3 regions of the Clostridium algidicarnis genome follow, and region 3 is predicted to be linked to each of the others. Evidence: riboswitches for the same ligand, from Rfam matches in the RefSeq annotation. Region 3 holds a riboswitch; each other region holds the start of a gene.
The links. A riboswitch is a leader RNA that binds a small molecule or an ion and turns the genes downstream of it on or off. The one in region 3 is predicted to bind thiamine pyrophosphate.
Positions count from the first base shown of each region.

Region 1: another riboswitch for thiamine pyrophosphate. It lies ahead of tenA (thiaminase II); the one in region 3 lies ahead of thiD (bifunctional hydroxymethylpyrimidine kinase/phosphomethylpyrimidine kinase).
Region 2: another riboswitch for thiamine pyrophosphate. It lies ahead of thiW (energy coupling factor transporter S component ThiW); the one in region 3 lies ahead of thiD (bifunctional hydroxymethylpyrimidine kinase/phosphomethylpyrimidine kinase).

Region 1 is NZ_JNLN01000001.1:1,489,550-1,500,042, reverse strand. It holds gene BV55_RS0107365 (sigma-54-dependent transcriptional regulator) at 1-1,968, opposite strand, end outside; gene BV55_RS0107360 (hypothetical protein) at 1,982-2,272, opposite strand; gene BV55_RS0107355 (PTS lactose/cellobiose transporter subunit IIA) at 2,284-2,589, opposite strand; gene BV55_RS0107350 (PTS sugar transporter subunit IIC) at 2,648-3,952, opposite strand; gene BV55_RS0107345 (PTS sugar transporter subunit IIB) at 4,113-4,421, opposite strand; gene BV55_RS15110 (C40 family peptidase) at 4,752-7,166, shown strand; TPP riboswitch at 7,315-7,425, shown strand; gene tenA (thiaminase II) at 7,528-8,187, shown strand; gene BV55_RS0107320 (ABC transporter ATP-binding protein) at 8,291-9,031, shown strand; gene BV55_RS0107315 (ABC transporter permease) at 9,028-9,771, shown strand; gene BV55_RS0107310 (ABC transporter substrate-binding protein) at 9,768-10,493, shown strand, end outside.
Region 2 is NZ_JNLN01000001.1:1,785,660-1,796,152, reverse strand. It holds gene BV55_RS0108640 (DUF3006 domain-containing protein) at 1-59, opposite strand, end outside; gene BV55_RS0108635 (glycoside hydrolase family 73 protein) at 174-1,130, opposite strand; gene BV55_RS0108630 (NAD(P)/FAD-dependent oxidoreductase) at 1,366-2,814, opposite strand; gene namA (NADPH dehydrogenase NamA) at 3,035-4,051, opposite strand; gene thiW (energy coupling factor transporter S component ThiW) at 4,251-4,745, opposite strand; TPP riboswitch at 4,819-4,929, opposite strand; gene BV55_RS0108615 (iron-containing alcohol dehydrogenase family protein) at 4,962-6,059, opposite strand; gene mgtE (magnesium transporter) at 6,236-7,570, opposite strand; gene BV55_RS0108605 (amino acid permease) at 8,070-9,506, opposite strand; gene BV55_RS0108600 (sodium-dependent transporter) at 9,662-10,493, opposite strand, start outside.
Region 3 is NZ_JNLN01000001.1:1,130,730-1,141,222, forward strand. It holds gene thiE (thiamine phosphate synthase) at 1-439, opposite strand, end outside; gene thiM (hydroxyethylthiazole kinase) at 429-1,244, opposite strand; partial or broken gene thiD (bifunctional hydroxymethylpyrimidine kinase/phosphomethylpyrimidine kinase) at 1,323-2,138, opposite strand; TPP riboswitch at 2,221-2,333, opposite strand; gene BV55_RS0105640 (TIGR00266 family protein) at 2,401-3,090, opposite strand; tRNA gene BV55_RS0105645 (tRNA-Ser) at 3,341-3,430, shown strand; RNA gene ffs (signal recognition particle sRNA large type) at 3,442-3,707, shown strand; gene BV55_RS0105650 (DUF2975 domain-containing protein) at 3,855-4,352, shown strand; partial or broken gene BV55_RS0105655 (RNA-guided endonuclease InsQ/TnpB family protein) at 4,406-5,422, shown strand; gene BV55_RS0105660 (helix-turn-helix domain-containing protein) at 5,585-5,788, shown strand; gene BV55_RS0105665 (DUF4153 domain-containing protein) at 5,859-7,793, shown strand; gene dnaX (DNA polymerase III subunit gamma/tau) at 8,006-9,634, shown strand; gene BV55_RS0105675 (YbaB/EbfC family nucleoid-associated protein) at 9,794-10,132, shown strand; gene recR (recombination mediator RecR) at 10,257-10,493, shown strand, end outside.

The DNA.
Region 1 (10,493 bases), 360 kb from region 3:
TTCATCTAAACTTTGATGCATAAGAGCTTTTCTTGTAGCTTCAATAACTGTAGCGGTAGTAACCATGTCTACAGCCTTTACATCAATTCCAGTATTTGATTTTATAATCTTATCAAAAAATTTAAGGGATCCCATATCCACCAAAAGTATAGCTCCAACACCCTCATGATTTTCTTTTATAATATTTTCTATTTTATTAAGAGCTACCTCAGGTTTCATAGAAAGAGGCATATCAAAACCAATTGCATGATTTTCATTTAAAAGTTGATTTGTAACTTCCGCCATAGAAGTTGCCGTACACTTACCATGCATAGCAACTATAACCGTTACTCTACCCTCTACTTTTTCTATATCTGCTGCAAAAAACATTGTAATAAAACCTATTTCATCCATAGGCACCGTAAAATCATACTTTTGTTCTAATTTTTCTGAAAGCATCATAGCTATTTTAAATTCTTCTGGATATCTTTTTCGTATTTTATCTATTTTAGGATTAGCTATTAATCTATTTTCTCTTATTCTTCCAATAAAAGTATCAATATGCAACAATAGCCCTAAAAAGATGTTTTTTGAAATATTTCTTTTTAATTTATACTCAGCTAAATACATAAAGTTACTTAAAAAGTCATAGAGTTCATTATTAACTATTCTCTTTATATCATCTTCACTTGAATTATTATTAATGCTAGATAGATAATTATTAATAAAGCCTTCAACTTCATTTGAAATTTTATTCTTTATTTTATCTTCCTTAAGCCCTCTTTTTTTTAAACTTTCCGTTTCCTTGTCAATGAATTCATAAAGATCCTTTGAAAGGCTATATTTATCTTCCATATATTCATCATCAAACTCAGCATCATTATTAATTTTTAACTTTAAATCTTTTGAACTTATCTTTTTAGATAATAAAAGACCTGCTCTAACCTCTTCTGAGAAATCATCTATGGTAATTTCCATCTTTTCTTCTGTGAACATAGTTCGTAAAAATGCTTTTGCGCAACCAATTTGTATATTTCCTTTAAGTTCACCTATATTATTTGGGCACTCATAATTTAAAAGTGCTGTAAATGCATCTGTTTCTACATCTATCTTTTTGCCTATTCTTTTAGATTCTTCTTCAAAAAAGTTTTCTATAAGACCTGCTCTTTCCTCTGCTGTTCTCTCTCTAAGGCTTGGAAGGGTAATTGTTACTGGTATCCTTCTTTTAAAAGTCTTTAAAAGTGAAGATTCTATGTTCTCTGTTGTAGCACAGATAATCATAGTATTTATAGTGACCTCCCTTGTGCTTCCAAGAGCTGTGTATTTTCCTTCATCTATTAATGTAAATAACATTTCTTGACCCTCTGATGGCAATCTATGAACCTCATCCAAAAATAATATTCCATCTCTTGCCTTTTCAATAATTCCATCTTTATTCTCTGTGGCCCCAGTATAGGCCCCCTTTTCCACTCCAAAAAGATGTGACAATAAAAGTTGTGGATTATTAGCATAGTCCGCACAGTTAAGTACAGCAAAACTTCCATTATTCTTAATATTATTAATTTCTAGAGCATATTTAAACATACATTTTGCAAAAAATGATTTTCCAACTCCAGTTTCTCCAACAATTAAAGTATGAAGACCTTTTGGTGGATATACAATGGCAGCTTTCGCAAGCGCGATAGGATGTTTTAAACTAAAATTCTTACCTATAATACTGTCAAATACAGAATGTTTTTGCTTCAGGCTTTCATTTTCAACTTTATCACCTTTGCTATTATTATTTACATAATAAAGCACTGGTCTTCCCTCACCTTTTGAAATAGTACCTTCATTTATAAGCTTTCCAAGTTCCCTTGCTACATTTGCTCTTTTCATATCCAAAAGCTTAGATAAATATTCAGTACTAACGCCTGTAACTTTGCCTTGTTCTCTTAATTGCTTAGTACATTGTGCATTTAGTGTATTATAAACAATATCAATTTTCATTGTTTAACCCGCCTTATTTGTTTTTGTTATAATTTATTATACCCTTTATTTCGTTTTTTTCTAATTTTATTCTTGTCATTTCAAAAAACATTATGCACATTACACTAAATATTAAAAGAAGTAAGTTCCAAACTATTGGATTTATTTCTTTAAAAAGTAGAGATGGTATTATTAAAATTAGTGGAGCCACCCCACCGATTATCCATCGATTTATATTAAATCTTTTAGTGATGCGCTTTGTAATGTATACAGAACCTAGAACTACCACTATTAAAAATACAATATAAGCAATTTTTGATATCATAAATATCCCCTCTATCTCTTGTGGATTATTTTTAACATTTCTATCATTTCTTCTATAAGACTTTTTTCTGAAATTGCAGTCATTAACTGATCTTGAGCATGAACCATAAGTAGGGACATCTTAAGATCTTCACCATTTATTTCTGCTTGTATTAACTTTGTTTGAGTATTATGAGCTAGATCTAATTCTTCTTGAGCATTTTTAAGTAGGTCTTTGGATTTCTCCATGTTGTTTTCTCTTGCTGCCTTTAATGATTCGTATGCAAAATTTCTGGCATCTCCAGCATGTGATATTATTTCAAAAATTTCTTGTTCCATTGAAAGCCCTCCTATTTTGTAAGTAGTGCCGCAATCAAAGACTACGGCACTATGATTTTTAAGCAATTTCTGATTGTTTTTCCTCTAAAATCATCTTTTTTTCATAAGCCTTAAAGAATGGATAATATATAACTGCAACAATTGCAATATTAATTATTACAAGAACTGCTGCTCTCCAGTCTCCTCCTGTAGCAACGAAGGCTCCAATTGGGGCTGGTAATGTCCAAGGTGCCATAACTGTAACTTTAGAAACTAGTCCTGCCGCTGTAGCTGCATAGGCTATAATTCCTGATACAACTGGCCCAAGTATAAATGGTATTGCAAGAATTGGATTCATTACTATTGGTGCACCAAATATTAATGGCTCATTTATATTAAATATACCTGGTATAATTGAAAATCTTCCAACTCTCTTTAAATACTCCGATTTAGAAAAACACATAATTATAGCTAAACTTAAAGTTGCTCCAGCTCCACCTATCCATATAAACCATTGGAAAAATGGTTCTACTGCAATATTTGGAAGTGCGCTTCCTGATGCAATAGCTGCTGTGTTTTGGTCTAATAGTACAAGCCATATAGGTCTAACTAAAGATCCAATAACAGACATACCATGAATCCCTGCTGACCAAAGTAACGTTACGAAAATTACTGGAATTAAAACTCCACCTAAGCTGTTTCCTGCAACATTTACAATAGGTTTAAATAAATTCATAATAGCAGTTTGAATATCAAAATTTAACCAAACTCTTATAAACCAAACTACAGTTATAATAACAGCAGCTGGAATTAAAGCTTCAAAAGATCTAGAAACTGATTCTGGAACTTGTTCTGGCATTTTTATAGTTATATTATGCTTTTTCAAAAGTCTCATAGTTTCTACAGCAAATATCATAGAAATAATAGCTGCAAACATTCCTGATCCTCCGAGGTTTGCCATTGGTAATACCCAACCCATTGGTGCTGCGCCTTCAATTCCTGCAGCTGTTGCAGTTTTTACGAAAGCGTCTACATTTAGTGGTATAGTTGTAAATAAAAATGCAGTAAGGGAAAGTACTCCTCCACTGACACCATCTAATTTGTAAGATTTAGCAAGACTATATCCCATACCATAAGCCGCATATAGTGACATTAATCCCATAGTTAATCTATAAGGTATCATTATTTGACCAACATGTGGTGCAATAGCCTTTGCCCAAGATTGTACTGGTGGCTGAGCAATTATTAAAAAGAACGAACCTACAATAATTAAAGATAATGTGGAAATAACCCCATCTCTTATAGCTTTTAAGTGTCTTTGCTCCGATAGCTTGGCCATTGGTGGCATAAGACTTTCTTCTATCCATTTTAAGAACTTCTCCATTTCTTTCCTCCTATATTTGTATTTTGTTTTGGATATCTTACTTTGAATATTTTGTTTTGCATATTTTCTTGGATTTTGCTCTTTTAGTTTCTTGCTTTGAACATTTCATTTTAAGTATCTTATTTAGATATTCCGCGTTGAATATTTTGTTTTGCATTCCTTACTTTGAGTATTTTCTAATTTGATCTAGTACCTTGGATGCTCCTATTGGTGTATAGCCCATTGGTGTTACCATTTCTATAGGTACATTTGCCATCTTAGCTATTTCCTCAAAAGTTGAAAATCTGTGCTTTACTTGAGGTGCCACTATGGCTAAATCGTATCCACCTTCTCTAAGTTCCTCATCAAAATCACTGGTGCCAACAGCTTTTATTTCTAGTGAAAAGTCCTTCTTATCTGCTTCCTGTTTTATAGCTTTAACCACTATAGAACTTGACATTCCGCCTGAACAAACCATTAAAACTTTCATTTAAAATCCCCACCCTTCATTAAAATATTTTATATTATTATTTATAGCAATTATTATGCCAATTATTTTAAGTATTGATAACTCTACTTTTGCCGAGCAGTGTATCATTATTTTAATTTTATGATACACTATTTGTTTTGTAAATTGATACACAATAAAAGGAAACACAGAAACTATTTTCATTTACCCATTAAACTTTCTATCATTATGATGTATAATTAATCTATATTAAAATTGTGTAATATTATAATGTATAATTAAATCATATTAAAGTTTTTGTAATTATTTATACATATCTAAGTATCTAAAGAAATGGGGGTTAATTTAAAGGTGAATAAAAAGAAAATATCAATATTTATCATTTCAGCTAGCATTATTGGCGGTATTAATTTTGCAGACAAGCCTGTTTATGCTGTTGAAAATCCAGCTAGTGCACCAACTGCTAAAATCTCTGTTGCATCTATTGCCTCTAAAGGTGAGGTTATTAATGTAAGTAGTAATTTAAATATTAGAGAGTCTGCCGGAACTAATTATTCCATAGTAGGATATTTAATAGGTGGACAACAATTTAACATAAAAGGTAAAACTGAAGATTGGTATAACATAGAGTTTAATGGAAAGGTTGGCTTTATTCATAAAGATTATGTAAAGGAACTTAATGCTGATGCTCCTACAAAGCCGGTAGAACCTAAGCCTTCTGAAAAACCAGTGGAAAAGCCTAGTGAAACAGCTTCTTCTAAGGGTGAGGTTATTAATGTAAGTAGTAATTTAAGAATGAGATCTTCTGCTAGTACTTCAGCTTCTGTTGTTGGATATTTAAATAGTGGAGAAAAATTTGATATTAAAGGTAAGACTTCCGATTGGTATCTTATTGAGTTTAATGGCAAAACTGGGTATGTTCATAAAGACTATGTAAAGGAACTTAATGCTGATGCTCCTACAAAGCCAGTAGAACCTAAGCCTTCTGAAAAACCAGTGGAAAAGCCTAGTGAAACAGCTTCTTCTAAGGGTGAGGTTATTAATGTAAGTAGTAATTTAAGAATGAGATCTTCTGCTAGTACTTCAGCTTCTGTTGTTGGATATTTAAATAGTGGAAAAAAATTTGATATTAAAGGTAAGACTTCCGATTGGTATCTTATTGAGTTTAATGGCAAAACTGGGTATGTTCATAAAGACTATGTAAAAGAACTTAATGCTGATGCTCCTACAAAGCCGGTAGAACCTAAGCCTTCTGAAAAACCAGTAGAAAGTCCTAGTGAAACAGCTTCTTCTAAGGGTGAGGTTATTAATGTAAGTAGTAATTTAAGAATGAGATCTTCTGCTAGTACTTCAGCTTCTGTTGTTGGATATTTAAATAGTGGAGAAAAATTTGATATTAAAGGTAAGACTTCCGATTGGTATCTTATTGAGTTTAATGGCAAAACTGGGTATGTTCATAAGGATTATGTAAAGGAACTTAATGCTGATGCTCCTACAAAGCCAGTAGAACCTAAGCCTTCTGAAAAACCAGTAGAAAAGCCTAGTGAAACAGCTTCTTCTAAGGGTGAGGTTATTAATGTAAGTAGTAATTTAAGAATGAGATCTTCTGCTAGTACTTCAGCTTCTGTTGTTGGATATTTAAATAGTGGAGAAAAATTTGATATTAAAGGTAAGACTTCCGATTGGTATCTTATTGAGTTTAATGGCAAAACTGGGTATGTTCATAAGGATTATGTAAAGGAACTTAATGCTGATGCTCCTACAAAGCCAGTAGAACCTAAGCCTTCTGAAAAACCAGTAGAAAAGCCTAGTGAAACAGCTTCTTCTAAGGGTGAGGTTATTAATGTAAGCAGTAATTTAAGAATGAGACAAGAACCTAACACTAGTTCAGCTATAGTTTCTTACTTAATAGGTGGACAAAAGTTTAATATAAATAGTAAATCCGGCGACTGGTACTTTATTGAATGTGATAATAAGGTTGGTTATATTCATAAGGACTATGCTAAGGTTTTAGGAAGTGAAGTTCCAGATGTTACTCCTACAAAACCCACAACACCAGCAATTCCTGGTGAAAAGTTAGAAAACCTAGGTATGGGTATGATTTATAATGTTAGTACTAATTTAAGACTGAGAAGTAAGCCAAGCACCTCAGATGATAGTCAAGTTCTAGCTTATATATTACCAGGAGAAACTTGTAATATTATAGGTACTGCAGGAGAATGGTACAAAGTCACATATGCCGGTAAAACTGGTTATGTAAATAAAGATTATGTGAAAAAAGTAAATAGTACTGAAGTAAAAGATCCTGCTGGCCATGCAAATGTCTATAACATTGCCCTTAACGCAATGAAAGCTCAAATTGGAAGTCCTTATGTGTGGGGAGGCTCTGGTGAATTTTTAACAACAGCTTCACTAAATTCACTAATACTAAGATTTCCAGATGATGCTAGGAGAGGCAAATACGATATACCAGGTAAATACATAGATGCTGGTTATAGAGCATTTGACTGTTCTGGACTTATGCAATGGGGATTTAGACAAGCAGGTGTAAGTATAGGTAGAACCACTTGGGACCAAGTAACTAATGGAGTAGAAGTATCCAAAGCCAACGTAAAGCCCGGAGATATGCTATTCTTTAGCAACCTTAATCATGTAGGCATGTACATAGGCGACGGAAAATGGATAGAGTCACCAAACACAAGAAACTTTATTAGAATCGCAGACGTGCCTTGGTACAAAATTGGTAGAATAAGAAGAGTAATCTAATTGTGAAAATATGGGTGCACCTCTGGGGTGCATCCAAAAAGTGGATGCACCCCAGAGGTGCACCCATTAAATGGTAATGCGTCTTGATTAAAATTTGACTATATACAATCTCTATAGTATTATTACATTGTAAAATAGAATATAATTTATAATAGTCCAAGGGGGCCGGTGTTGCTGGCTGAGATTAAGAACTTGATTCTTAGACCTTTCTAACCTGATCTGGTTAATGCCAGCGTAGGGAGAGGCTTTGTATTTACTTAAAGTATTTGCTGTTACTTAGCAATATTTAGAAATATCAGTGCCGATCTCTTAGAGGTTGGCACTTTTTTGTTTCTAAAATATGCACTTAGGAGGAGATAAAATGAGATTTACAGAAAATCTTTATGAAAACGTTGAGGAAATTTGGACATCCTATTATAGCCACCCTTTTATAAAAGGTATAGGTGATGGAACCTTAGATTTAGATAAATTCAAATTTTATATGATTCAAGATTATCTTTACCTTTTAGATTATGCAAAGATTTACGCTTTAGGTGTAGTTAAGGCAGATACTGAAGAGGTAATGCAAGGATTCTCTAGCATGGTAGATAATATATTAAATGGAGAGATGAGCATACACAGGTCTTATATGAAAAGACTTGGCATAACAAAAGAAGAAATTAGAAACACAAAGCAGTCCTTAACTAATCTTTCCTACACTCATTACATGCTATCAGTTTCACACGTAGGAAGTTTAGCCGAGCTTTCCACCTCTCTTTTATCTTGTATGTGGAGTTATCTTGAAATAGGTAAACACTTAAGCAAAATTCCTGGAGCCACAGAAAATGAATTTTACGGTGAATGGGTAAGAGGCTATATTTCAAAAGAATACGAAGAAGCTACTCAGTGGATTATAGATTTAGTGGACAGCCTCTCAAAAGATATGAACGCTAAAGACCTAAATAAATTAACTGAAATATTCATAACCACAAGTAAGTATGAATATATGTTTTGGGACATGTCATACAACAAAGAATCCTAACCCAATAAATGGATGCACCTCTGAGGTGCAGGTAAAAACTGGCTGCACCTCAGAGGTGGAGGTAAGAGGTGGAGGTAATAAATGTAAGGAGATGTAGTTTTATATGCTTGATTTTTGTAACGTAAGCTTTAAGTACGAAAACCAATCTGATCTTATTATTGAAGATTTAAGTTTTAAGATAAATAGTGGTGATTTTGTTAGCATTGTTGGTGCTAGTGGCTGTGGAAAAAGCACTATCTTTAGATTAATCTCTAAATTAGAAAAACCTCTAAAGGGCAGTGTTTTTATTAATGGAGAAAATATTAATACTATGGATGGTTACATTGGTTACATGCCTCAAAAGGACTCTTTACTTCCTTGGAGGACTATCTTAGAAAATGCTGCTTTGCCTTTAGAAATAAACAAACAGAATAAAGGTAAGGCTGAGGAATATTTAAATACCTTTGGTCTTGAAAATTACAAAAATAAATATCCAAGAGATTTATCTGGTGGCATGAGGCAAAGGGTGTCATTTATAAGAACACTTCTTACAGGATCAGAAATCTTAATTTTGGATGAGCCCTTTAGCGCCCTAGATGCTATAACTAAAATTTCCTTACAAGAATGGCTTTTAGATCAGTGGACAACATTTCACAAAACCATATTATTCATAACCCATGATGTAGAAGAAGCACTGTTCTTGTCGAATAAAGTTTTTGTTGTGTCTGAAAAACCTATATCTAAATTAAAGGAAATAGAAGTGCCACTACCTTACCCTAGAAACAGGCACATGCTAAATGACCCTAAAATATTAGCCATAAAAGAAGACTTAATTAATGAATTAAAACAGAGGATTTCATTATGAAAAAATATAAATCATCCATACTATTGAGCTTTATCCTACTACTTATTTGGGAAGGAATTGCAAGATATATAAATGCAATGTACATACTCCCCTCCCCTACTAAAATAATAGAAAAAACCTTTAAATTAAGAAAAGTTCTTTTTTTAGTCCATCTTCCAGCTACATTATCTGTAACTTTGATAGGACTTTTTATATCCATAATCCTTGGTGTATCCCTAGCCATAGCCATGAGCTTAAACGAAAAAGTTGAAAGGGCCATATACCCAATAATGGTAGTAACTCAAACTATTCCGGTTACTGCCCTTGCCCCTATTTTTGTGCTTTGGTTTGGGTATAGCATTTGGAGTAAGGTTATAGTAACAACACTAATTACCTTTTTTCCTATAACCGTTAATGTTTACGACGGCCTGCGTTCTACAAGAACAGATATGGAAGAACTTTTAGTAACCTATGGTGCTAGCAAAAAAGATATATTTATAAAACTAAAATTTCCCTATGCCCTACCCTACTTTTTTTCTTCACTAAAAATAGCTGTTCCAATAAGTGTTATAGGAGCTGCTATAAGTGAATGGCTAGGTGCACAGTCTGGCCTTGGATATTTCAGCAAAAGAATGATGACACAGCTAGATGGCGCAGGAGTTTTCGCCCCTATATTAGTTCTATCTCTAGCTGCAGTGATTCTTGTAGCAATAATTAACATACTAGAAAATAAAATTATAAACTGGAGGAATGAAATATGAAAAAACTAAAATACATATCTCTATTACTTTTATGCAGTATATTTTTCACTGCATGTTCTGTAAAAGATTCAAATAATGTGGATGATTCATCTAAGAAAAACCCTGCCAAAGCTGCTGATGAAAACTTAGAGGAAGTTGATTTAGTTCTTGATTGGTATCCAAACGCTATCCACGCCTTTATCTACGCCGCTATAGAAAATGGCTACTATGAAGAAGAAGGCTTAAAAGTAAACGTTAAATTTCCATCAAATCCTACAGATTCCCTAGCCCTACCTGCAGCTGGAAAGGCAACAATAGGAATTTATTATCAACCAGATGTAGTAATTGCTAGATCTAATGAAAATGTAAAGGTCAAATCCATAGGATCCATAGTTAAAACTCCGTTAAATGTTATTATTTCACTAAAAGAAAAAGGGATAAATTCGCCAAAAGACCTTTCAGGCAAAACTGTGGGATTTTCCGGGAACCCATTAAATACAGAATACGTTAAGGCTATGGTAAAAGAAGACGGGGGAGATCCTGACTCAGTAAAAATAATTGATGTAGGTTTTGAACTATTATCTTCTATGATAACTAAAAATGTAGATGCAACAACAGGAGGCCTTATAAACCATGAAGTGCCTGTTTTAAGACACGAAGGACATGAAATAAATTACCTTAGTCCTGCAGATTATGGAGTACCAAACTACTACGAAGAAATATTCGTAACCAGCGATGAGACA
Region 2 (10,493 bases), 650 kb from region 3:
ACTAAATTACTTTCTATTCGATCTACTATAAAATTGTTTGAACCTAATTTGAATTCCATTACTATACCTCCAAATAAAGAGTATCACGATATAATTATATCATGATACTTGTAGTTTCACTAATTAAAATAGCAATTAACATAAATTTAATACTTATAAGTAAAATTAATAAACTATTTTATTTTTCCTGTTAAATAATTCATCTCTACTTCATAATCTACTAATTGTAAATTATAATCTCTTATAACAGTTGTTAAAAGTTCTGAATATATTTTTTCACCCTTGTGGTTTTCAGCAGTACTGTAACCACCCTTTTCTATAGCTTGTACTTGTTCTATATAATGTGTGCAATTAAAAACTCCTGAGACTTTATATCTTGGATTCTTATACAAAAACTCCCTATGGTCATTTATCGAGTCATTTTTATTATCATATACTCTAAAATTATCCGTTATCATTTCATTATTATATTCTGAGGTCTTCATTGAAATCTTTTCACCCTTCCAACTTGAATCCGCCTTAATTCCAAAAAGATTATTAGCCTTTACAGTAAGTTCTGATTCTCCCCACCCTGATTCTAATATAGCCTGAGCAATTGTTACTGATGGGAATATACCATATTTAACATATCCATTCATAGCCTCATCTTTAATGCTATTAATGAATTCCGTTTGAATACTATCCTTTGAAAGTTCTTCTTTTAAGGTTCCTTTATAAGCCAAATCCTCTAAATACTTATTAGCTCTTTCTATTTCTTTAGATTTAAACCCAAGTTCTGTCATAACTTCATCCATGCTAAGTAGCCTATAAGCACTATCTTTAACTTTAAACTGTCCTTGGTTTTGTTCTAAAAATTTGTTTGATAGTTCAAGTTTGGTCATATGGTTTGATAAAGTAAAATCATTTTTATATATTACCCCTTCAATTGCTGCTACTTGTTTCCAGTTCACTTGTAATTTCCCTTTGCTTGCTTCATCTGCCACCTTTATGTATTCTATAGCCTTAAAATCTTTTAGGTTTATATCCTTATACTTCATATTATAATTTCTTACATATAAGATATAAGCCAAAGCAAGGGCAAGTATTATTAATATAAATGATGTAATAAATCTTTTAATCTTTTTTGGCATTATTATTCTCCCTAAAATTATATTTTATATATTGTGACAAAACTACTTATATTATCTTATAAAAATCTTAATTTTACAATAGCGCCTTTTTTAATATTAATTAAATTCAAATTGAGGCAACTATTTTATATAATCTTTAAATATATAATAGTCTTACATTCTATTATGCAAAAAAAGAGCTATAAAAGCAATTCTTTATATAGCTCTTTCTATCTTTAATTTTACTTTAATCTTATTATTTTAGTTTTCTTACTAGATTTATATTTACCCTTTGCAACTTTTCTGTAGATGTATCACCTCTAACAGTTACATCTTCTACAGATAATCCTAGTTCTCTTGCAATTATTGCCTTAACTCGTCTTTGGCAAAAGTTCCCTTGACATGTTCCCATACCTGCTCTTGTTCTTCTTTTTACAGCATCTGTAGATTTTATAGGTATTCCTCTGTGAAGAGCGTCCACAATCTCTGACTCTGTAACAGTCTCACATCTACATATTATATTTTTATCTGGATTCTTATCATCTATTTTTAATCCTAAATTGTTATTCATATCTTTTGCTTTAAAAATAGGTTTTCTATAAGGATCAAATTTCTCATTTTCATTTAAAACAAGCCCTGATTCCTTTAATATAGCACTTACCTTCTTTGCAATAGCTGGAGAAGATGTAAGGCCTGGCGAGTCTATCCCTGCTACATTTATAAAACCTTTAACCTTACTTTCTTCTATTATAAAATCTCCAGTGCTACTTATAGCTCTTATACCTGAAAAAGTTGTAAGAGCCTTTTTTACATCAAAATCTGGAATAGACATTCTTGCAGTATCTAAAACTTTGTTTAAAGTTTCTATATCTGTTGCTACATCCATCTTATCGTCTACTTCTTCTGCATTAGGTCCTATCATCAAATTCCCATGATAAGTGGTAGTTACAAGTATACCTTTTCCTTTTTCTGTAGGAACTTGAAATATTACTGTACTTATAAGCTTTCCTTGATCCTTACCTAATAATATATACTGTCCTCTTCTTGGTAATATTTTAAAATCATAAAGCCCTACCATGTTAGCAATTTTGTCGCTGTAAACCCCTGCAGCATTTATTACATATCTGCTTTCTATATCCTCTTTGTTTGTTTTTATTATAAACCTTTCCTCTTTTTTCTCTATAGATTTTACTAAGGTTTCAAGTTTTAATTCTACGCCATTTTTTATAGCATTTTCTGCAAGGGCTATGGTAAATTCATAAGGGGATGTAACTCCTACGCTTTTTGCATACAAAGCTACATAAACTTCTTCATTAATATTTGGTTCTATTTCTTTTATTCTATCCTTATAAATAATTTCTAAATCATCACAGCCTATTTTGATTCCATTATCATAAAGACCTCTGATTCTTTTCTCATCCTCTTTATCAAACCCTATAACTAAGGCTCCTGTTTTCTTATATCCAAAGTGTAGCTGCTCCTCTAATTCCTTATACATACTATTTCCCTTAGCACAAAGTTCTCCCTTTAATGTTCCATATTTTGCTGAATAGCCTCCATGGACTATCCCACTATTTGCCTTAGATGCTCCTGTTGTAACATCGTCCTCTTTTTCTATAAGACAAGTTTTTAGATTATATTTTGAAAGTTCCCTTGCTATAGCAGATCCTACAACTCCTGCTCCAATAATGGTTACATCATACATTGCATTCACTCCTTTGTAAAATATAAAAAGACGAGAAGGTGTCTTGATTTATATTTCAAGTACACCTTCTCAAATTCTCAGGCTAAATATTTGTTTTATTTAATTTTACTATTATATATTTATCCGATGGCTACCATCCGTAACACCCCTATCCTCTTCAATGTGGGGGATGACGGCTGCTACGCCCCTGGATAAGTTCTTCTAAGAATCACTTGATATGTTATTTAAAAGATCTTTCATATTGTTTTGGGAATTCTAATTCTATGCCATTCTTTTTTGCCTCTTGAAGGGTCCAGTAAGGATTTCTAAGTAGTTCTCTTCCCAAAGCTACCATGTCAGCTCTTTCATTTTGGAGTATTTCTTCAACCATATCAATCTTCTCTATAAGTCCAACTGCAATTGTTGGTATTTTGCAGTTGTTCTTTATCTCTTCTGCAAATTTCACTTGGTATCCAGGGTAAGTTTTTATTCTTGTGTTTACTACAGCCCCTGAACTTACATGAATTATATCTACCTTATCTTTTATAAGATTAACTATTTTTATCATTTCATCTATATCTATTCCGCCCTCTGCATAATCAGATGCTGAAACTCTAAGGCCTATAGGTTTACTTGAAGGCCATACTTCTTTTATTTCATCTAATATTTCATTTAAAAATCTAACTCTGTTTTCAGTACTCCCTCCATACTCATCTTCTCTTTTATTAGCTAATGGTGATAAAAATTCATTTATTAAGTATCCATGTGCTCCGTGAATTTCTATCATATCAAATTCAGCTTTATCTGCTCTAGAAGCAGCATCTTTAAATCCTTTAATTATTTCTTTTATTTCGTCTTTTGATAAGGCTTTTGGTTGTCTATATTTTTCACTAAAGGAAATATCACTAGGTGCTACTATAAAGTCAGCTTTTGCTTCACATTTTCTTCCTGCATGAGCTAGCTGTATAGCCACCTTTGAACCATTATCTTTTACTGACATTGCGATGGTTTTAAGTCCCTCTATATGACTATCATCCCATATGCCAAGGTCATTATCTGATATTCTTCCATTAGGTGCAATTGCTGTGGCTTCTAAAATTATAAGTCCAGCTCCTCCGATAGCTCTTTCTGTATAGTGTACAAAATGAAACATCTTAGCCATACCGTTTTCATCTGCACTATACATACACATAGGTGGTAAGACTATCCTATTTTTAAATTCTATATCCTTTAATTTGTAACTCTCAAAGGTCTTCACTTATATCACCTCTATCTATATATTTTTGAAAACTAATTGTTATTGTAATTTTACTCTAAAACAGTTATAAGGTAAAGTATCTATCTATCTTTCTTGGTACATATTTTAACTTTCTTTAATATTCTCCATATTCTGTCTCATTTTTAAGTATATTTATCCCATAACCACCACCTTTATTTATTAAAATTAGCCCTATATTTCACTTTTGTGAAATCTTTTTGCTTGTCTTACCTAAATCTAAAACCTTTAGCATTGCATAAGCTATACCACTACCACCTATGGTGCTTATTAAAAATGAAACTACGTAAAATAATGCTGCCACATCCTTACCTAATATAAACTTTGCTATAGGAAAAACCATAATCCCCCCTAGTATGCCTGTACCAAATACCTCACCTAAAATAGCCATTTCTTTTTTTGAAGTAATTCTAAATAACAATCCTGCAATCAATGCCCCTATCATACTACCTGGAAATGCCAACAAAGATCCTATGCCTAGAACATTTCTAAGTAGTGATATTGAGAAGGCTATTCCAACAGAATACACAGGACCTAAACTAATAGCTGAAATTATATTTATGGTATGTTGAACTGGAAAACATTTTGAAGCGCCTACTGGAATGTATATAATTTGGCTTCCTAGCACTCCAATTGCTACAAACATAGCTGAAATTGTCATGTTTTTAATTTTCATTTATGTCCCCCTCTTCCCTTTATTAAAATATAATAAAGCACAGACCAGTACGGCCTGTGCTATATATCTTGCAATATTACTATAGTACACTTCCTACGCTGGCATTATCCAGTTCAGGTTTTGGGTCTAAGAATAGTCATTCTTACTCTCAGCCAGTGATTATCTAGCTCCCCTGTGTTATATTATTCTATTAAAAAAACTTACCCTTTTATCTAATCACTTGATTAGACTATTCATATATATGTTATATATTTCATCATAGCCTACCTTTTCTGGATGATTTTTTAACTTAGCTTCATTACTACACATTATTTTTGCATATACCTGTATCTCTTTTTCAGTTATATCTAAGGTAGTATCCATTAATTTAGATATTATGCTACTAAGCTCTTCTATGTCTTTTAAATTTAAAAAACTTAAAACCTTATTTACTCTAGTTTTATCTTTAAAAACATTTAAGTATTCTCCATACAATAAAGCATTTGCTTTTCCATGAGGTACATTTTTAAAATATGTCAGTGGATAGCCCATGCCATGTGGTAATGAAGTACCTGTTTGAGCTATTACCATTCCTCCAAGTGTAGATGCTAGCATAAGATTTTCCCTAGTAGAGTAATCTATATTATTTTCTAATATATCTTTTAAACACCTGCCAAAAAGACGCAATCCCGATTCTGCCATGGTATCCGTAAGTTCGCTTGCATTATTATTTAAATAACCTTCTGCTAGATGCGTAAATGCATCTATGGCAGTGCTTACTGTTACATCACACCCTATATTCATGGTATAAGAAGGATCTAAAAATGCTACATTTGGAAAAACACTTTGACCTAAATTCTTTTTTGTTTGATTATTATGATCAGTAACTATAGCATACTGTGTGACTTCAGATCCAGTGCCTGAGGTTGTGGCAATAGCAATTATAGGTAAACTTTTTAAATCTTTTGTTTCATTTATATTATCCTTATTTATGTTAGGGTTATTTATAAAAATTCCAATAGCTTTAGCAGCATCTAGTGGGGATCCCCCTCCAATACCTATTATAAAATCTACTTTTTCATTTTTACCTATTACTGAAGCCTTTTCAACAGTTTCTAATGAAGGATTCTCTTCTACTTCATCAAATATTATATGTTCTATGTTGTTATATTCTAAAGCTTCTATCATATTATCTAAAGATCCATTAACTTTTGATGAACTTTTACCTGTAATAATATAAGCTTTCTTTCCAAAATCTTTGAGTATATTCTTATTTTTAAGTACTACATCTTTCCCAAAATATATTTTAGTAGGCATAAAATAATTGAATAACATGATTATTCCACCTTTCAAAATTTTATCCGATGGCTACCATCCGTAACACCCCTATCCTCTTCAAGGTGGGGGTTGACGGCTGCTACGCCCCTAGGATAAGTTCTTCTAAGACTTTGATGGATAGATGTATTCCTTATAAGCAAACTCCACCTATGTCTAAGAATCACTTGATCTTTCTAAATTCCAAGAAGCATTGTTGCTGTAGCAAAGTATAATATTAAAACTAAGGCATCGACAATAGTTGTTATAAGCGGACTTGCCATTATAGCTGGATCCACTTTAAGCTTCTTTGCTATTATAGGTAGTAATCCTCCTACAGCTTTTGCAATAACTACAGTAAAAAACAAAGTAGAACATACAGTTAAAGCCACATAAAAGTCTACCTTTTCCAAGAAATAAATTCTTAGAAAGTTTACAACCGCTAAGGTAGATCCTACAATAAGACTTACTCTAAATTCTTTAAATAAAACCTTAGGCCAATCCTTAAGTTTTATATCTCCAAGTGCAAGACCTCTTATTACCAAAGTGGAAGATTGTGAGCCTGCATTTCCACCAGTATCCATAAGCATGGGAATAAATGCCGTTAAAATAACCACAGCTTGAAGTATGTCTTCGTATTTTCTAATTATACTTCCAGTAAATGTAGCAGATATCATAAGTACTAATAACCAAACGATTCTATGCTTTGCTAAAGAAAAAACGCTTGTATCTAAATAATCTTCTTCTGAAGGCTCCATTGCAGCCATCTTGTAGAAGTCTTCTGTAGTCTCTTCTTCTATAATATCTAAAATATCATCTATTGTTATTATACCAACTAACCTATCTTCATTATCTGTTACTGGCATAGCTAAAAGATCATATTTTTTAAATAATAAGGCAACCGTCTCTTGATCATCGTGAGTATTTACATACTTCACATCTTTATCCATAATGTTTTCTATTATTTCATTTTCATCACTTAATATAATTTGCCTTAACAACACCACACCCTCAAGTTTTCTTCCCTTTGATGTGACATAGCAAGTATCTATAGTTTCCCTATCAATTCCAATCTTTTTAATTCTAGATATAGCTTCTTTTACTGTCATATTTTTTTTAAGGTCTACATATTCTATAGTCATTATGCTTCCAGCAGAATTCTCAGGATAATTCAAAAAGAAGTTAATCCTCTTTCTTGTTTCATCATCTGTATTTCTTAGTACCTTTTTAACAACATTCGCTGGTAGCTCCTCAACAAAATCTACAGTATCATCTAGGTATAAGTCCTCTACTAAAGATTGAACTTCCTTATCTGTTATAGATTCAATTATAAATTGTTGCTCTTTTTGGCTTATATAAGAAAATACTTCTGCTGCAATATCCTTTGGTAATATCCTAAATATTATGAGTTTCTTTTCTTCTGGAATTTCTTCAAATATTTGAGCTATATCCACCACATTCATTTCAGTGAACTTTTCTCTTAATATTTCTATTCTTTCCTTATCTAAGTAGCCAAACAATAAATTTTTCATAGCCAAACCTCCTTAGTAAGTTCGACCCTATTTTCATACCACATAAAAAATAATGATTACTCAATTATAATCGAGGCACACTAATACATTGTTTTAAGTGAACTTATTATAACTAATATTATTAGTAAGAAAATGGTCTAACATTACATTGCTTATATTTAATTTTGTCCTATACCCGCTAGGGTAATCATCCACGACCACCATCTCACTTTCTCTTTTTTATAAATTTAATCCTTAAAACAATTAAGACTTACATATTGTATGTAAGAATTATTTTTTTAAATCATCATATTATTAATTATATCAGAAAATCAGTTAAACATACATGGAAATATTCCATCTTAGCAACCTTATATCCTTTACATTCATAACTAATTTATTTTGCTTTGGTTAAATGTTAAAAAGCGTCTTTAAGATGAAACATCTTAAAGACGCTAATTTTTATTTTATTAACCTTTTTACAAAGAGGTGTTTTAAATCTAATTACTATTTTAAGCTTTTACTTACTTCTAATACTAAACCATTTTTTATCTTCCGGTACATCAAAAGGTGACTTGCCATTCTTTCTTTTTGCAATTATAGGAAGTATAAGTCCAAGCCCTATAAGCACAAAAGGTGTAAGTAGATTTAAGGTTATTTGGAATTTCCATTCCTTTGAAAATGATGTAACGCCCTTAGGGAACATGCCCATTATACATGCAAATGCTGTAAATGCAAAGCACCATAACCCTACTATAAATCCTCCATTTTTGCTTTTTATAAACTTATAACCTGAATCAAACTTACCATCTACGGATTTCTTTAAGGCCATATATGCAAGGAATACCCATAGATATCTAAGTGGCATTACTACTGAATTAAGGTCTAGTAACCAATTAAATAACGTATTCATATCACCTATTCCTATAGCTGGTAGTATTATAAGTATACTTACCAATACCGCCGTTAGCTTATATCCATTAATTGGTGTTCCACGGTCATTCATTTTAGCTAATTTTTCTGGAACATATCTTTTATCAGAATCTGCAAGTAAAACTTTAAGTGGTGCATCGATAGAAAATACCAATGCTGATATTTGCGCTGCCATATTAGCTAAAGCGTATATTACAAGCAGTATGTTTCCAAGTCCATAATATTCTCCAAGCATCTTAAATGCATAATACTGTCCATTCATTTTTAAATCTTTTGGAATATTATTAGCATCAAACATCATTCCCATAGCTAAAGAACCAAGTATTGCTGATACAGCAACCATGGCTGCTAATATTATCATTCCTTTTGGGAATTCTTTTGACGGATTTTTGGTATTGTTTACATAAGGGGATATTTTTTCACATCCACCCACTGCAAATACCAACATAGATATAGTAGTAAAATATGCAAAATTAAATTCCGGCATAAATGTTTTAAATGTTAAGTTTGTAGTAGCAGGCCTCACACCTCTAAGTGCTGGAGCTGCTATTACAAGTAATATGTAAAGTATAGACATTACAAATGTTGCTGTACCAGCTATAGTACCTATCTTTTTTAGTGAGTTAATCCCTCTTGATGCAATCCACAAAAATATAAAGAATAATACCAATGTAATAGATTGTAGAATCATAGGATTAATTGATTTAATTCTGCTTCCATCTTGAAATATCGCCCAGCTTAAAGCTATTAGTATAGATTGGGGCTTTTGTGCCAAATATGGTATATGAACTACCCAGTAAGTCCACCCTGCAAAATATGCTAGAGTAGGTCCCATAGTAGATCTTATCCAAGATGAAACTCCCGCTTTTCCATCTTTAAATGTAGATCCAAGTTCCCCTACCATTAACACATAGGGTACAAAATAAATTGAGATCATAATTATCCATGAAAACACCACCTTTAAACCTTGGTTTGCAAAATTATTTACAACGTTACCAAATCCCCAAACCATAACAAAGCCCATTAAAGATAGGTTATACCACCTAAGTTTTTTTGATTCATCTTCCACAATATAGCCTCCTATCGAATTCTGTACATTTTTTTGCGTGTATGTTTAAACTTCTACTTTAATAATATATTTTTAATTATTATCTCTATATAATCTTTAGGAGATCAGAACTATTTTACTATCCCTATAGAATAAAAAAATATTAACAACAAAAATATGGGAGATATATATCTTATAACAAAATAATATAATTTTATTAGTTTTATATTGTTTAACTCACCCTTATTTGAAAGTTCATCTATTATACTCTGCTTTTTGCTATAGTACCCTACAAGTATTATTATTAAAAACCCACCTATAGGCATAAGTATGTTAGATGATAAATAATCAAAAATATCAAAAATTCCTTTTCCGAATATAGTTATTCCACCCAAAATCCCTTCACTATCTGCAGATAATGTAGCAAAAATTCCTATACAAATTATAATTAGAGCATTTATTATAACAGCTTTTTTTCTACTCATAGACTTTTCTTCTGTATAGTATGCAATTAGCACTTCTAACATAGACATCATAGCCGTTGTTGCAGCTATAGAACTTAATACAAAAAATGCCACTAACATAACCTGACCAAATGGTATCTTTGAAAAAACTAAGGGTATTGTTAGAAATAGCAACCCAGGTCCTGCCTCTGGTTTTAATCCAAAAGAAAATACTGCAGGAAAAATAGCAATGCCAGCTAATATAGAAACTAAAGTATCAGATAAAGCTACCTTTAATGAAGTACCTATCATATTATTATCTTCTCTAAAATAACTACTATATGTAACCATAGTACCTACACCAAGAGATAATTTGAAAAAGGCAAGGCCTAATGCTACTAAGAATGCATCTTTAGTAAGTAATGAAAAGTTGGGTTTAAATAAAAATTCCAAACCTTCTGATGCATGAGGAAGAGTTAACGCCCTTATATCACAGATAATTATTAACACAAATAATAAA
Region 3 (10,493 bases):
TAGAAACAGGCTTTGCATCTTGTTTAGTAGATGTGTTAAAAATGGCTCCAACGCCTATATAATCTGCGCCTTCTTTTTCAGCTTTTATAGCCTGTGATAAGGTTGTAGCTGAAACTCCAAGGATTTTATCATTTCCTAAAATCTTTCTTGCAATAGTGCAAGGCATATCTTTTTGACCAATATGGACACCAGAAGCATTAACTGCTAAAGCTATATCCATTCTGTCATTTATTATTAAGGGGATATCATATTTATCTGTAACCTTCTTTATGTTTAAAGCGGTATTATAAAAGTCTAAAGTTGTAATATCCTTTTCTCTAAGCTGTACTAATGTAACACCGCCTTTTATTGCTTCTTCTACAGCGGTGTATAAATCTGTATTTTTCAGTAAATCTCTGTCTGTTACAAGGTAAAGCTTATAATCTATATTAGTCTTCATATATTTTCCCTCTCTTTACTATTACTTCTTCGGATAAGTTGTAGATTGCATCAACAATATTTGTTTTAAGACTTCCAGAGCCACCACACTTATCTAATCTTTCAAAGGCCATTTCACCAGCAATACCCATGGATACTACTCCAGCTAAGGCAGCAGCTAAATTATCTTTTCCAGACCCTAAGTAAGAACCAATTAATGAGGTGCACATACAGCCTGTGCCAGTAACCTTAGACATCATTTCATGGCCATTTTTTATACTATAAATATGTTTGCCGTCAGTTATGATATCAACTTCACCAGTTATAGCAATTATAGTATCTAATTTATTTGCAAAATCCATAGCAAGATTTTTTGTTTTTATAAAATCATTTTCATTCGAGGATATACTGTCTACGGAGTCTACTCCTTTAGTTTGCGTTTTTATGCCATACAATGTTTTTATTTCTGACAAGTTTCCTCTTATAACTGATAACTTTATTTCTTCCATTATTTTTTTAGCTATCTTTGTCCTATAAGGCGTAGCACCTGCACCTACTGGATCTAAAACCACAGGAATATTTAATTCATTAGCCTTTTTCCCTGCCAAAATTATAGAGTCTACAGTTCTGTTATTTAGGGTTCCTATATTTAAAACTAAGGAAGAAGCTATAGAAACCATATCTTCAACCTCATTTATATCATCTGCCATAACTGGTGATGCGCCTATTGCAAGGGTGATGTTAGCACAATCATTAACTGTAACATAGTTTGTTATATGATGAACCAAAGGAGATTTTCCCCGAAGTTTGGATAAAAGTTTTCCTATATCTTTATGAGATTTTGTAAGGCTATTATCATAAGGTGCACATACACTCTCTTCAATATCATCATAAGGATGTTCTGTAATTAAACCTGCTTTTTTATATAATTCATAAAAATGATTAGTGGGTCCAACACCATGACCGATATCTAATGAGTGTATTATGGCTTTGGTAATATAACTTTTTGCTTTTGTAACTGAATTATGCATATTAAATCCAAGAGCTAGATTAGATGCTATAGCTGAAGATAAAGTACATCCTGTACCATGAGTATTTTTTGTATGTATTCTCTCAGAATTGAAGTGGAAAAATTCTTTCCCGTCATATAAAATGTCTATAGCATCTCCAATCATATGACCTCCTTTTAAAAGAACATTTTTACAACCAAATTTATAGATTTCCTTTGCGGCTTTTTCCATATCTTCAACTGTTTTTATTGAAGTAATTTCTGCATGAACTTCTCTAAGTATTTCTTCTGCTTCTGGGATGTTAGGCGTAATAATATCTGCTAAAGGTATTAGTTTAGTAATTAAGGTCTTTTTAGATTCGGGTTTTAATAATGAATATCCACTTTTAGATATCATTACAGGATCTAAAACAACATTAATAGGGTTATACTCTTTTAATTTTTCGCTTATAGCATTAATTGTATCAACTTTTGAAACCATGCCAATTTTAACGGAATCTACTTTAATATCTGTGAAAATTGCATCAATTTGTGATTTTATAATATTAGGATCTATATCTTGAACGTCAAAGACCCCAGTGGTATTTTGCACTGTTACAGCTGTAATAACGCTCATACCATAAACACCATTTGCACTAAAGGTTTTTAAATCTGCCTGTATACCTGCTCCACCAGAGCAGTCTGAGCCAGCTATAGTTAAAACATTTTTCATAACTTATTACCTCCTTAAAATATATAAATACAAAATAAAAAAGGTACAAACAGAAGCTTGTACCTTTTACGCCATTAGCAATAAAACAAAAGTAAACATCTTCCTACGCTGGTATTACCCATTTCAGGTTCATAGGGTGAAAGATTTAAGGTTCTTAGTCTCAGCCGACCAATTTCGGCACCCCTGTGTTATCTAATTATTCAATTTTTATAAATTCATTTTATCACTACATTATGTCTTATTCAACTAATTATGTTTAATCTTACGAATTAGAACCTCCAGTATTAAAGTATCTAGAAATTTCTCCCGCTAAGTTTTGTATAGGCATAGTTTGTAGATAGATCTTACCGGGACCTGTTAAAACAGTTAGAAATAAACCCTCACCACCAAAGAATACATTTTTCATTCCTTTTACTGTTTCCACATCAAAGTTCACTGAACTTTCAAAAGCAGCAACATTGCCAGTATCTACCTTCATAACTTCACCTGGAGATAGGTCATATTCTTCTACATGTCCATCTAGTTCTAAAAATACCATTCCAGGGCCTGTTATCTTTTGCAATATGAAACCTTCTCCACCAAAGAATCCAGCCCCTAGCTTCTTTTTAAAGAATGCATCTACTGAAATAGAAGAATCTCCTGCCAAGAAAGAGCCCTTTTGACATATTATATATTCGTTAGCATAGAGTTGTTTTGCTACAATTTTACCAGGAAAAGAGGATGGGAAAGCAATAAGACCATTGTTTACTTTAGATGTAAAGGTATTTAAAAATACAGACTCACCAGAAAAGGCCCTAGCTATACCTTTAAAAATACCACCTTTTATGTTTGTATCCATAACAATGTTATCAGACATCCATCCCATAGCTCCAGATTCAGATAAAATGGTTTCATTAGCATCTAGCTTACATATTACAACGGGTAAGGAGTTACCTTTAATTTCGTAATTCATAAATCCGCTATCTATAAAGATAGCATTCACCTGCCTTTTTTATATTTTTTACTTAATATATTATAACGTAGATATATGAAAAAGTAACTTAAAATATTAGCACATAAACATATATACTAAAAGGACAAGATGTAATAGAAAAATCAAGTAACTTTATGTTAAAACAAATTAATTTTGAAAACCTATTGAAATATGATATGTTTGATAGTATAATAGCTGATGTAGCAATTAAATAAAATAAAACGTATGTGGAGAGATGTCCGAGTGGCTTAAGGAGCACGCCTGGAAAGCGTGTGTAGGGGCAACTCTACCGAGGGTTCGAATCCCTCTCTCTCCGCCATTTTATTTTTGCCGTGCTAGATGGGGAGTTAGCGGTGCCCTATAACCTGCAATCCGCTACAGCAGGATTGAATTCCTCATTGAGGCTTCTATCTTGTAAGGTCTGCCCTGTAAAAGTGGCGTTGATAGTTGGGTCCCACGCAATGAAAGCCCATGAACCCCGTCAGATTCGGAAGGAAGCAGCGGTAAGTGGATACTTTCATGTGCCGTGGATTAACCTGACTTGAGTTAACTCTACAGGTAACGCTTATGAGGTTAAGTCAAGGTGAGGTGCACGGTTTACATAGTTTATTAGAAAGGCTTTAAGGCCTTTTTTTATTTTGCCCTAAATTATAAAATATATTGATAAACAATAAAAAAGTATTGAAAAACATTTTAATAAGTGATAAGATCTAATTAGAAATTATATTTTGGAAGGTGATTTTATGAAGTATTATGGAAAAAGATCAATGTCTAGTGTTTTAAAGAAAACTCTAGATGTAATATTGATAGTAGGAGTAATTGCAACTATATTAATATTTAAAAGTGTGATTTTAGGTAAGGTTTCTGAGGAGATATCCATGAGTAAAAAGGTGCTTATAACAGTGCTTCTTGCTGTTGGTATTTGCTGTGTGTTTTTAATCGTATTTAATCTAATAAAGGTACTAAATTCCTTAGTTAATTCTAATCCTTTTGTTGTATCAAATGTGATTATTTTAAAGAGGGTTTCTATGCAATGTTTTGCTATAGCTTTTTGTTATATCATTAACTTTATATTCAACTCAAATTTAAAGGAATTTCAATTTATTTACGTTGATAACAAAGGAGTTCATACGGATATGGAGTTTATAATATTCATATTTGCAGGGTGCTTTATATATATATTATCTAAAGTATTTCAACAAGCTATAGATTATAAGGATGAAAATGATTTTACGGTATAAAAGGTTGTATGTGAGATGAAAATGACTTTAATTAGAAAAGGTATGCTTACCATGTAGATTATCTTAAATATATAAATCATGAAGTTAAAACTTTAGATGAATATATTTGGATTAATAGTTGTGGTTCTAAAGCTAGAAAGAAAGCTATATGTAATGCTGAAACTGCTTATAAAAAGTTTTTTAAGGGAGAATCTAAATTCCCTAGATTTAAAAAGAAAAAGAATCAAGATGTTAAAATTTATTTTCCTAAAAATAATAAAGGTGATTGGAAAATCGAACGTCATAAATTAATGATACCTTCTTTAAAGAATGTTAGATTAAAAGAATTTGGATATTTACCAGTTGGAGAAAATGTTGTAAGTGGAACAGTATCAAAAAAGGCTAATAGATACTATGTTTCAGTATTAGTAAAAGTGGAAGAAAAATATCAAGTTAATTCAAATGAAGGATTAGGTATTGATTTAGGACTTAAAGATTTCTCAATAATGTCTAATGGAATTACTAAAAAGAACATTAATAAAACTAAAAGAGTTAAGAAAATAGAAAAGAAGTTAAAAAGAGAACAAAGAAAACTTTCAAGAAAGTATGAAAGTTTAAAATTAAGAAATAAAAATATTAAAAAAGAAGGAGGAAATGCTACTAGACAAAATATCCAAAAACAAATAGTTAAAGTACAAAAACTTCATCAGACTTTAGGAAATATTAGAGAAAACTATTTAAATCAATCTGTGAATGAAGTAGTTAAGCAAAATCCAAGCTTTGTTACTATTGAAGATTTAAATGTAAGAGGAATGATGAAGAATAAACATCTTTCAAAAGCAATATCAAAACAAGGATTTAATATGTTTAGAGTTAAATTAACTAATAAATGTAATGAATATGGTATTGAATTAAGAATAGTTGATAGATTTTATCCTTCAAGTAAACTATGTCATGAATGTGGTTCTATTAAAAAAGATTTAAAACTAAGTGATAGAGAGTACATTTGTGAATGTGGGTATAAAGAGGATAGAGATTTAAATGCAAGTTTAAATTTGAGAGATGCTAAAATATACAAAATTGCAAATTAGAAGCAATTGTATATATGTACCAATGGCTAGTTGGGAATTTACGACTGTGGAGTGTTATATCAAATGTTAGTAATCTAATTTATTAGATGAGGACAGACACGAAGAAACAGTAATAATCTCGATATGGGTATGTTTGTCCATATTTTGAGTAGCAGAGTACCTATGGCTATAGTTGTTAATTTAGACGTTATGATGGCTAAAAGGAAGATATCCTTGCAGGACTTGGCGCAAAAGGTTGGTATAACTAATGCAAACCTATCTATTTTAAAAAATGATAAAGCGAGAGCTGTAAGATTCTCTACCCTTGAGGCTATATGTAGAGAGCTTAATTGCCAGCCAGGAGATATATTAGAATATGTAGAATAAAAGACTTTAGTAATTATAAATAGTAGATATGTTAAGTTTTAAATATTAGGTAGAAATGAGGAGGAATATAATGGCTGGTATAGTGGCTTTAATAATTAATGAAGATAAGATTTTGTTGAAAAATCAAATTGGTACAACGATTTTAAGACTACCTATAATGAATGTTGCTAAAGATGAAGATGAAGAGAATTCATTAAATGAATATTTAATATCAAATATAAGTAATGATGAAGAAGAATTATTTAAGATAGACCCTAATTTAGATATGCTTATGAATGGATTTTCACTGTATTTAGTAGATTATAGTAATAAATCATCTTCTTTAAAAGAAGAGTTACCAGAAGGTTTAGTATGGGAAGACATAAGTGTTTTACAAAAGTTATGTGAAAGAGATATTTTAATTATAAAAGTTATTGTAGAAAGTTGCATAAAAGTTAAAAATAATTCCATAGGGATTTCTCGAATTGAAAATCGACTTAAAGATAGTGAAATAGGAAACAAATATTTAAGAAAGGTAAATTTATCAATAGCTGATAAAAGGGTAGATGAAGACACTCCTATAAATTTAAAACTAAGATCACTTATATTAAGTGTACTGCTAGGTATTATCTACTTTATATTTTCCTTTGATAAGGGATACGAAACTTCATCTTATCTAGGCATATCTTACTTTATATTTGCATCTATAGTGTTAATATACTTTATTGCAATTAATGGTATAAAAAATAAAAATAGCTTATTTGGTTACTTTTTCATAGGTAGTAGTATGCTAGTAGCTCTAACCTTTGCTATTTATACAAATCCACTTATTAGAAGTTTAAATAGAATTTTCGTGCCATCTACACTAATAATGGGGTTTATGATTTTAAATTATAAAGATGTAGATTTTAACCTAGGGAATTTCATAAATGGATTTTTTAAAAGAATATTTACACGTAGTTTTAAAAGTATTACAAAGGTTCCTGATGTTACGTTTAAATTATTAAAAGGAAAGACAATTAAAAAGGATAAAGAGGTATATAAGTCCATACTACAAGGGATACTTATATCTATACCTGTTATTTTGTTACTTGGAAGCTTATTGTCTGGAGCAGATAATGTATTTGGATATTATATTAAGAATCTAAATGAAGCCATTACATTATTTAGAATAGGAGATTCGTTTTGGCAGCTCATTTCTTCTATATTTGTAGCTGTTTATATATTTGGGCTTATTTGGAGTTTTAGATATAAATTTAGAGATGAATCTGACCAGTATTTTCAAAAGAAAACCATGGAACCAATAAAAATAATTACCTTGCTTATAATTATAAATATGCTTTACTTAGTTTTTACAAAGGTTCAAATAAGTTATTTATATGCTGGGGATGTGAAACTCTTACCGGGAGGGTTATCTTACTCTGAGTATGCAAGAAAAGGATTCTTTGAATTAGTTATTGTTACTATTATAAATATGGTTTTAATATCTTTTTTAAAGGCTAAAGTTATAGAAGAAGATGAAAAATTAAGTATTACATTAAATATTTTATATACACTTATAGTAGGATTTACACTAAATATGATGTTTTCAGCCTTTTATAAGATGAACATGTATGTGGAAGCCTTTGGATATACAAGGCTTAGGATACTTGTACAATTATTCATAATACTTTTAGGCATAGTTATTATATTACAACTTATTTATATATGGATGAAGATTAGCATATTTAAGCCAATTTTAGTTGTTGCTGTTGTGTTTTATCTATTTATAAATTTCTTTAATATAGATGCATTTATAGCAAGAAGGAATATTGAAGTGTATAAGGATAAAGGAATGAATGGAAGCTATCTTAACATGTTATCTTTTGATGCCTTAAAAGAAATGGATAAGGCTCTTGAAGATGGTAAGATAGATCAAATAACCTATAATAATTGGATTAAGGTTAATAAAGATAACGTGCACACTAATAATGATAAGTGGTATGAATATAATTATTATATAAAGGCGGGTAATAAAGGCCAGTAAATAATGTTCTTGTTAAGGCATTTTTAAAAGATAGGGGTAAATATACCAGCTACCTTTTGAAGATGCCTTTAATGATATTCGCAGTAATATTATTAACATCAAAGGATGATATTAATTTTACCTACTATATATACATAGTTTAGACTAATGACTACTATTTGTTGTATAATATTATTATAAGTGAAATGGTTATAAAAGAAGAGGTGAGGTTATTGGCATACACGGCATTGTATAGAGAATGGAGACCTAGAACTTTTAGTGATGTTGTAGGGCAAGATCATATTAGTATTACCCTTAAAAATCAAATAAAAGGTGATAGAATAGCTCATGCTTATTTGTTTTGTGGTACAAGAGGAACTGGAAAGACATCTACAGCGAAGATAATGGCTAAGGCTTTAAATTGCCTTGATTTAAAAGATGGGGAACCTTGCAATAAATGCGATATGTGCATTAAGATAAATAAGGGGCTTGCTATAGATGTGGTAGAACTTGATGCTGCTTCTAATAATAAAGTAGATAATATAAGGGATCTTATTGATGATGTTCAATATCCCCCACAAGAAGCTAAATACAAAGTTTACATAATGGATGAGGTTCATATGTTAACAGATGGTGCTGTAAATGCATTTCTAAAGACATTAGAAGAACCTCCTAAAAGAGTGGTATTTATATTAGCAACTACAGATCCACAAAAACTACCTATTACAATATTATCTAGATGTCAGAGATTTGATTTTAAAAGGATAAAATATGAAGAGATATCTTTAAGGCTAAGGAAGATAGTGGAGGAACAAGGGGTTTTTGCTGATGATGATAGCTTAAATCTTATAGCTAAAATATCTGATGGAGCTATGAGAGATTCTTTAAGTATATTAGATCAAGCTATTTCCATGGGCAGTGGAAAGGTAGATTATGATGATTTAATTGCAATGTTAGGACTTGTTAGTAACGAAAACCTAATAACCCTTGCAGACTCTATTATAAATAAAGATATAGAAAAGGCTATAAGAACTATAGATGAGATAGTGTTAAGTGGTAAAGATGTCCATACGGCTATAAAGGATTTTATAAGTCATTTTAGAAATCTACTTATGATGAAGGTTAGTAATAGCCCTGAAGAAGTTTTGGATATGTCTAAAGAGAGTATTTCTAACTTAAAGTTTCAAGGGGATAAAATAAGAATAGAAGAGATAATGAGATGTATAAGGATATTGCAAGAGGCAGAAGAACAGTCCAAGTGGAGTAAACAATCCAGGGTTTATTTAGAACTTGCAGTGATAAAGATGTGCAAAATTGAATATGATACATCAAAAGAGGTTATGTTAGCTAGGATAAATAAATTAGAAGAGGTAATAAAACAAGGGAAGATAACGGTTGAATGTGAAAGTATAACTGCTGAAAATCCATCTAATTCTAATAAACCAAAAGCTAAAGCTTCTAACTTTTTACAAAATAAAAGTTCTAATGTAAGACCAGTTGAAAAATTTAATGAAAATTCTACGCTTACTATAGATGTAGTTAAAAATTCATGGAAAGATATATTAGAAACCATAAAAAACAAAAGACATATGGTTATATATGCATCTTTATTAACAGGAGTTCCTGTAAGATGTAAAAATGGAGTAATAGAAATAGAGTATGGAAAGCAATATGCTTTTAATAAGCCAAGACTTGAAACTTTAGAGAATAGAAAAATAGTTGAAGATATATTTGCAGAAAACTTAAAAGAAGCGGTAAAGGTTAAGTATATAATAGAAGAAGAAATAAAAGAGGATGATAGTAGGGAAAAGATCCTAATAGATACATTTGGCAAGGAAAATGTAGAGATTATAGATGAATAGGCTATTTAAGTAATAAGCTATTGTAAAAATTCATTGTATAATATAAAATAAAGTTAGTTTTAAATAATTATTAAGTATAATCAATCACACTAATGAAATATAAAAATAAAATATTATTAAGTTATAAACTTTTTAGGTAAAATTAAGGAGGTTTTCATAATGGCAAAAGGCGGATTCCCAGGAATGGGTGGAGGAAATATGAATAGCTTATTAAAGCAAGCACAAAAGTTACAACAACAAATGGAAGAGATGCAAAAGAGTTCAGAAACAAAGGAATTTGAAGTATCAGTTGGTGGTGGAGCAGTAGTTGCAAGAGCAAATGGTAAAAAGGAACTTATATCAATAGAAATAAAGCCAGAAGTAGTGGATCCAGAAGATGTAGAAATGCTTCAAGATTTGATATTAAGTGCTTGTAATGAAGTAATAAGTAAAGCAGAAGAAGATACAGCAGAAAGTATGAAAAAGCTAACTGGTGGACTTAACATACCTGGGATGTAACTAGACTAGTAATTCTTTAAATTAAAACAGTGTATTTTGAAGATGTCTAAAGCTACTACTTTTAATATAGAGTAGTAGCTTTATTTTAGCATTATATAAAGGTAAATAAGGATGTGAATATAAAATGGAATCTTATCCAGTATCCATAGAAAAACTTATAGAAGAATTTGCAAAGCTACCTAGTGTTGGATATAAGACAGCTCAAAGGCTTACCCTGCACATTTTAAATCTTCCAAAAGAAGAGGTAGAAGCATTTGCAGAAGCCTTAGTTAAGGCAAGAGGAACTATAAAATATTGCAAGGTTTGCGGTAATTATACAGATACTGACCCTTGTGCTATTTGCAGAAATCCAAATAGAGAT